2 regions of the Clostridium sp. LS3 genome follow, and region 1 is predicted to be linked to the other one. Evidence: riboswitches for the same ligand, from Rfam matches in the RefSeq annotation. Region 1 holds a riboswitch; the other holds the start of a gene.
The links. A riboswitch is a leader RNA that binds a small molecule or an ion and turns the genes downstream of it on or off. The one in region 1 is predicted to bind magnesium.
Positions count from the first base shown of each region.

Region 2: linked by a shared signal. The riboswitch ahead of mgtA (magnesium-translocating P-type ATPase) and the one ahead of mgtE (magnesium transporter) in region 1 are both predicted to bind magnesium.

Region 1 covers NZ_CM143921.1:442,527-446,714, forward strand. Annotated here, with positions in the region: gene ACZJV1_RS02285 (electron transfer flavoprotein subunit alpha/FixB family protein) at 1-631, shown strand, start outside; gene ACZJV1_RS02290 (3-hydroxybutyryl-CoA dehydrogenase) at 775-1,617, shown strand; M-box (ykoK) riboswitch at 1,816-1,978, shown strand; gene mgtE (magnesium transporter) at 2,162-3,505, shown strand; gene ACZJV1_RS02300 (DNA-3-methyladenine glycosylase family protein) at 3,741-4,188, shown strand, end outside.
Region 2 covers NZ_CM143921.1:1,092,765-1,096,952, forward strand. Annotated here, with positions in the region: gene ACZJV1_RS04965 (beta-class carbonic anhydrase) at 98-661, shown strand; gene ACZJV1_RS04970 (alpha/beta hydrolase) at 724-1,674, opposite strand; M-box (ykoK) riboswitch at 1,908-2,067, shown strand; gene mgtA (magnesium-translocating P-type ATPase) at 2,415-4,188, shown strand, end outside.

The DNA of each region.
Region 1 (4,188 bases):
AGTCTTAGATGTTGATGTTGAAAAAGCAGATTTACTAGCTACAAGACCAGCTTTTGGTGGAAACTTAATGGCAACAATAGCTTGCCCTGATCATAGACCACAAATGGCTACAGTAAGACCGGGAGTGTTCTCAAAGCTTCCAGATGAAGATAGAGAGTTTACTGTAGAAAATGTTGAAGTTAAGCTAGAAGAGGCAGATATTAGAACTAAAATAGTTGAAATTGTAAAGGAAGCTAAGGATATAGTTGATATAAGTGAAGCTAACTTTATAGTAGCTGGAGGTAGAGGAGTTGGTTCTAAGGAAAATTTTGCTATACTAGAAGAATTAGCAGAAGCCTTAGGAGGAACTGTTGCAGGATCAAGAGCAGCTGTGGAAAATGGTTGGATAGAAAGAGATTATCAAGTTGGTCAAACAGGTAAAACAGTAAGACCAAATATATATATAGCATGTGGTATTTCAGGAGCAATACAACACGTTGCAGGTATGCAAGACTCTGACATGATAATAGCTATAAATAAAGATTCATCAGCTCCAATAATGAAGTCAGCAGACTATGGAATAGTTGGAGATTTATTAAAAGTTGTGCCAGAAATGACAGTACAAGTAAAAGAGTTAAAAGAAGAGAAATAGAATTAACATACAATAAATATAATTGACAATTAGCAATAGAAAATAGACAATTAAAGAGTAAATTTAATATTTATTAATTTAGTTTTTTTGAATTGTTAATTATTAATTGACAACTATCAATTATAAAGGGGTGTTTAGTAAAAATGGAAAAGATTTTTGTAATAGGCGCAGGAACAATGGGTGCTGGAATAGTTCAAGCTTTCGCTCAAAAAGGATATGAAGTTATAGTTAGAGATATCAAAGATGAATTTGTTGAAAGAGGAATAGCTGGAATAAATAAAGGCTTAAGCAAATTAGTTTCTAAGGGAAAAATGACTGAAGAAGATAAGGAAGCTATACTTTCAAGAATAACGGGAACTACTGATTTATCTCTTGCTGAGGATTGTGATTTAGTAATAGAAGCCGCAGTAGAAAATATGGAAATTAAAAAGAGTATATTTGCTGAACTAGATTCAATTTGTAAGGAATCAGCAATCTTAGCTTCTAATACTTCATCATTATCAATAACAGAAGTTGCATCAGCAACAAAAAGACCAGATAAAGTTATAGGAATGCACTTTTTTAACCCGGCTCCAATAATGAAGCTAGTAGAAGTTATAAGAGGTATAGCTACATCTCAAGAAACTTTTGATTCTGTTAAAAATTTATCAGTTGCAATCGGAAAAGAGCCTGTAGAAGTTGCAGAAGCTCCAGGATTTGTAGTTAATAGAATACTTATTCCAATGATAAATGAAGCTACATTTATACTACAAGAAGGAATAGCTTCAGTTGAAGATATAGATACTTCAATGAAATATGGCGCAAATCATCCAATGGGACCTTTAGCTTTAGGAGATCTTATAGGATTAGATGTTTGCCTAGCTATTATGGATGTTTTATATAATGAAACAGGAGACAGTAAATATAGAGCAAGTAGTCTTTTAAGAAAATATGTTAGAGCTGGATATCTTGGAAGAAAAACAGGAAAAGGATTCTATAATTATTAGAATTTAATAATAAAGAATTAAAACTAGTGGGAGAGTAAAGGAATAAATTCCTAAGCTCTTTCACTTTTTTTTATTTAATATATTGTATATAATATTAGAGGTTCATAATAGTTTAAAGTATAGTTTGTTATAAAATAATATTCATTTTATTGACATGTAGATTTTTATTGCATAGTATATTATTAGGAATAAATATATAATACAAATTGTTAGGTGAGGTTCCTATAAAGAAAAATGCTACTACCCAGAAAAATCTAGAGATTCCAATGGGTTAGCAAGAATCATCGCTAAGGTGATTTTTAATGTAGCTGACATTATGTCTACGCTTTATAGTGCTAAAGCTCTACGATTATAAAGCTAATGTTATTAACTTTTGTCGTAGAGGGCAAAAGTTTTTTATTTTGAAGGGAGATGTTACTATGGACTCGTATCTGGGGACAATGTATGAATTGAATAGATTTAGATATAAAAAAGATAGGAAAGTCTTAATAGTAGTAATCTCTATTGAAGGATTTTCTCCTATCTAATTTTAGGAGGAAAATTTATGAAGTTAGATATGAATAAGGAAGAGTTAAGAAGATTTTTACTTCATGCTCCACAAGATAAAATTATTAAGTATATAGAAGATATACATCCAGTAGATATATTAGATGTATTACGTGATAATAAAGAAGATATAACTGATATCTTATATAGATTACCAGAGGAATTTATTGCATCAATAATAGATGAAGCTGAGAATGAAGAAAAGTATGAAATACTTAGTCAGTTTTCAGAGAACAAACAAAAAAATATTATTGAAGAAATGTCTTCAGATGAATTAACAGATTTACTAGGGATTTTAGATGAAGGACAAGCGAATAAGATTTTAGCAAAGATGACTGATGCAGATGCTAGAAAAGTTAGGCAATTATTAAGCTATGATCCAGACACTGCTGCAGGGATAATGGCTACGGAATTTATATCAGTAAAAGAGAATATGACTGTAGAGGAAACTTTAAAATATTTACAACAATATGGAGAAGAGATTCAAAATATATATGACTTATATGTAATAGATAATTTTGATAAGCTTAAAGGAATAGTTCCATTAAAAGATTTAGTAGTCTCAGGGTTTAATACTAAGATATCAGATATTTTAAATACTAATGTAGAATGGATTCCCTATAATATGGATCAAGAAGAAGTTGGACATAGGTTTGAGAAATATGGATATTTAACTATGCCTGTAGTAGATAATGCAAAAAGATTACTTGGTATAATAACCTTTGATGATGTGATGCAAATATTAAGGGATGAAAGTACAGAAGATATTCATCGTCTTGGGGGAATAGACAAGGAAGAAAAGATTAATGGAACATTAGGAGAGTCAGTAAAAAGTAGATTACCTTGGCTTGTTATTAATTTAGTTACAGCTATTTTAGCATCAGCAGTTGTAGGGATGTTTGAAGGTACAATAGGACGAGTAGTTTCTTTAGCTACATTTATGCCAATAGTTGCAGGAATGGGCGGAAATGCGGGTACACAAACATTAACTATAATTGTTAGAGGATTAGCATTAGGGGAATTAAACTTTAGCAATATTAAGCATACATTCTTTAAAGAGGTCGGAATCGGACTTATAACAGGTTCTGTAATAGCTATTATAATATCTATATTAGGATATATGTGGGAAAGAAATATTGTTTTTGGAATAGTTATAGGTGTAGCCATGGTTTTAAATATGGTTGTTGCTACAATGTCAGGTTATGTAGTACCAATAGTGCTTAAAAAGCTTAATATAGACCCAGCATTAGCTTCATCCATATTTGTAACAACATTTACAGATGTATTAGGTTTCTTCTTCTTCTTAGGATTAGCTACCTTATTATTAAATTATTTAATTTAAAGAGTGATCATATTGACAATCAAAAATAGTAAAATGTTTATAAAATTAAATTTATAGGGAAGTTCATTGAATTTCTCTATTTTTTTAAACTAAATAAGGTTTATTTTAAAATTATCAATTTGCAATTTTTTATTTTAATTTATATTGTGTTATAATTAATTAAAAGAAGAGGGGAATAGTTCGTTTATGTCTCGGGGATAAATAATATATTAATGAGATATATAGAGGTGAAGAAATGGATTTTAAAAATGTTATATTTGAAGAAGATAAAGCTATAATACAAGGAGTTAAAAACTTTAATATAAAGCAAATATTAGAGTGTGGGCAATGTTTTAGATGGGATAAGATAAATGATTGTAATTACATAATTGTTGCCTATGGAAAAGTTATAGAAGTAATTCAAAAAGATGATGAAGTTACAATATATAATACTAATGAAAAAGACTTTAATAACATATGGTTAAATTATTTTGACTTAGAAAGAAGCTATGATGATATAAAGGATGTTCTTGCAAAGGATGAAATACTTAGAAAAAGTGTTGAGTTTGGGTATGGAATCAGAATATTAAATCAAGATCCTTTTGAAATGCTTATAAGTTTTATAATATCAGCTAGAAATAGTATTCCATCAATAAAGAAAACAGTTAAAAAGATATGTGAAAAATGGGGAGAAAAAGTAGAAT
Region 2 (4,188 bases), 650 kb from region 1:
AAAAAAGTCAATTAACATTACATAAAAAACTATATGAAATATTATAATCTTAGTATAAAATAAGAAAAAGACTAAAAAAGATAAGAGAGGAGATTATATGAGTAAATTAAATGATATATTAGAATTTAATAAAAATTTTGTTGAGAATAAAGAATATGAACAGTACAAAACTTCAAAAGAGCCAAAGAAAAAGATACTTATTTTATCTTGTATGGATACCAGACTTACAGATTTACTACCTAAAGCATTAAATTTAAAAAATGGTGATGCTAAAATTGTTAAAAATGCTGGAGCATCAATTATGCATCCTTTTGGAAGTGTAATTAGAAGCGTTATTGTTGCAATTTATGAATTTAATGTAGATGAAATTTTTGTGATTGGCCATCATGGATGTGGGATGTGTAATTTAAATACAGAAAATTTATTAGAAAAAGCTATTGATAGAGGAATCTCACAGGAAGCTATAAATACACTTTTTAATGGCGGAATTGATGTGAAAAAGTGGTTACATGGATTTGATTCAGTAGAAGAATCTATAAAAGATAGTGTTAATTTAATAAAAAGACATCCTTTAATGCCACAAGGAATATCAGTTCATGGTCTAGCAATAGATCCGGAAATTGGTAAACTTGATGTGATTATAAATGGTTACGAAAATTAAAGCTAAATACTAATAAAAAGGCAAAAGATTAAATTATCTTTTGCCTTTTTAGTTATATAAAATTAATCAATGTATTTATTTATAAAAGTTTCAATGGTTGACCAGTAAAGATCAGGATTCACTTTTGATGCTTTAGCATGTCCCGCTCCTTCAATAGTAAGTTTTTCTTTTTCAGAACTCGTAGCGGTATATAGTTCGTCCATCATTGAATATGGAACAAAGTCATCTTTATCACCATGAATAAAAAGTATTGGAGTTTTAGATTTCGAAACTTGATTTAATGCTGATGCTTTTCTTAAGTTATATCCAGCTCTAAATTTTGATACTAATGAAGAAGCATGCATTACAGGAAAGTCTGGAAGTGAATAAAGCCCCTTTAATTTATGAGAAAATTGATTCCAAACAGATGTATAACCGCAATCTGCTATAATTGCCTTTACATTATTAGGTAAATTTTCACCCGATACCATAGAAACAGTAGCAGCTCCCATAGATACTCCATGAAGTATTATTTCTGTATTTTCATAATTTTTAATAATTAAATTTATCCACTCTATAATATCAAGTCTGTCATTCCATCCCATTCCAATGTAATTACCTTCGCTACTTCCATGAGCTCTTAAATCTGGAATTAAAACGTTATAACCCATATCATAAAAGCTTTTAGCATAAAGTATCATATCAGAACCTTTACAAGTATATCCATGAACAGTTATTGCCCACTTATTAGTAGGATTTTCGTTTAGTATTTTATATCCATGCAGTTTTAAATTATCAAATGAAGTTATATATTCATCAGAAAAGTTTGAATTACTAGTTAGCCAATTTACATCTTCATTTAAAACTTGTCCATCTGTATCTTCAGATTCTTCAGGTTTACCAAAAATAATATCTTTAGAAGTTTTTGGATTAAGAGCTAAGTTATAAAAGTAATTTCCTACAAAGCCTAAGGCGCCAACTGATAAAGTGGCTAAAACACCAGTTGAAAGTAGTACTATATTTTTCTTTTTCATAGTTACCTCCTTGGATTGTGCTAATATTATTAAGGGTTATTTTATCACTTTTAAATAAATTTCACAATAAATTATTTGAAAGTGACTTTATAATAATAATATGAATTAAATTTTAAAAATTGAGCTATAAACTTATTTTTTATAATTAAATTAAATAAAAATATTAAAAAGGGTTGACAAATATAGAGTAATTTCATATGATGAAGTAGAATTAGAAATTAAAATTTGAAAATTAAATATCTCGGTAGGTGAGGTTACCACAAGGATAAGGGTTGCTGCCGCAAAATAGTGGAGACACTATGAGAAGGTTAGCAGTCTATGTCGAATCCAAGGCATAGACTAATGCAATTTCATCGCCTTGTGAAGCTGAAGCTTGAACGATGGTGAAACAATTTTTTTGTTTTATGTTTTTTGTTGCAGTTTATTATTGCATATTTTAGGAATTTTATTTCCCTTACCATTGTTTTGGCTTTGGTAAGGGTTTTTTATTTTTAATCAATTTTATGTTTATATATTTTGAATTTTTGGAGGTGAGAGGAATGGATGAAGAGAGTAGTAAGAACATAGACCCACTAGGGAGAAGTATGATTTTCGTAAGCACGATGAATTTATTATGTACTAGATTGTACATTCATTCCTCTTGCTCATTACAATTGAATAATTTACATTAGTATTTCTTTTGGGTTTATGTCTTACTTTCTAAAAAAGTATTAAAATCTATTTTTTAGGAGGGAAAGACAATGAAAAAAAGAATATTGAAAAAAAACATTACTAATGAATTAAGATTAGCTGAAACAAAGAATAGATTAATTTCAGCTGCAATTCAAAATGAAAGTGCTATATTAAAGATATATGATACAAGCTATAATGGCTATGAAGAAAGTAAAGTTGAATTAATGAGAGAGAAGTTTGGAAAAAATGAAGTTACTCATCAAAAAGGTGACTCTTTATTAAAAAGACTTTTAGAAGCTTTTATTAATCCATTTACTATAATTTTATTGATTTTAGCAGTTATATCATTCATTACAGATATAGCTATTGTTGAACCAGCAGATAGAGATGCAACATCAGTTATTATAGTAACTACAATGGTTTTAGTTAGTGGAATCCTTCGTTTTGTACAAGAGGCAAGGTCAAGTAAAGCAGCTGAAAAGCTAAGTGAAATGGTTAAGACAACTATAAGTGTAGAGCGTAAAGAAATTGGAAGACAAGAAATTTCAATTAATGAAATTGTAGTTGGAGATATAATTCATTTAGCTGCTGGTGATATGATTCCAGCTGATGTTAGAATATTAAGATCTAAGGATTTATTTATAAGTCAATCATCATTAACTGGTGAAAGTGAACCAGTTGAAAAAATAGATAAGGCTATTATAAGTGATTGTAAAAATCCTGTTGAGATGAACAATTTAGCTTTCATGGGAAGTAATGTTATTAGCGGTTCAGCTACAGCAATAGCAATTAATGTTGGGGACGATACAATATTTGGTTCTATGGCAAAGCAAATAGTAGGTAAAAAAGTTACTACAAGCTTTGAAAAAGGTGTAAACTCAGTATCCTGGGTATTAATTAGATTTATGTTAGTAATGGTTCCGATAGTGCTATTCATGAATGGCTTTACTAAAGGAGATTGGATGGAAGCATTTCTATTTGCTCTTTCTATTGCAGTAGGTCTTACCCCAGAAATGCTACCAATGATTGTTTCAGCAAACCTTGCAAAAGGTGCAGTTTCTATGTCAAAGAAAAAAGTAATAGTTAAAGATTTAAATGCAATACAAAATTTTGGATCTATGGATGTTCTTTGTACTGATAAAACTGGAACACTTACACAAGATAAAGTTGTTTTAGAATATTCTCTTGATATTGAAGGAAATGAAGATAGTAGAGTATTACGCCATGCTTTTCTTAACAGCTATCATCAAACAGGATTAAAAAACTTAATGGATATAGCTATAGTAAATCATGCAAATGAAAAAGATATGATTGAATTATGGAAAGATTATAAAAAAGTAGATGAAATACCATTTGATTTTAGTCGTCGTCGTATGAGTGTAGTAGTTGAAGATAAATATGGTAAAACTCAACTTATTACAAAAGGAGCAATTGAAGAAATGATATCAGTTTGCTCACATGTAGAATATAAGGGGAAAATAGAACCTATTACAGAAAAAATAAAAGATGAAATTCTAGAGACAGTTGCAGGCTACAATAGAGAAGGAATGCGTATATTAGGTATTGCTCAAAAGAATAATCCATCAAAAGTAGGAGAACTTTCAGTAAAAGATGAAGCTGATATGGTTCTAATAGGATATCTTGCATTCTTAGATCCTCCAAAGAAAAGTACAGCTGGAGCAATAAAGGCTCTTGAGGAGTATGGTGTTAATGTTAAAATTCTTACTGGAGATAATGATGCTGTAACATCTTCAATTTGTCGTCAAGTCGGAATAAAAGTAAGTAATTTATTGCTTGGATCAGATATTGAAGAAATGGATGATGAACTACTTAGTGAAGTAG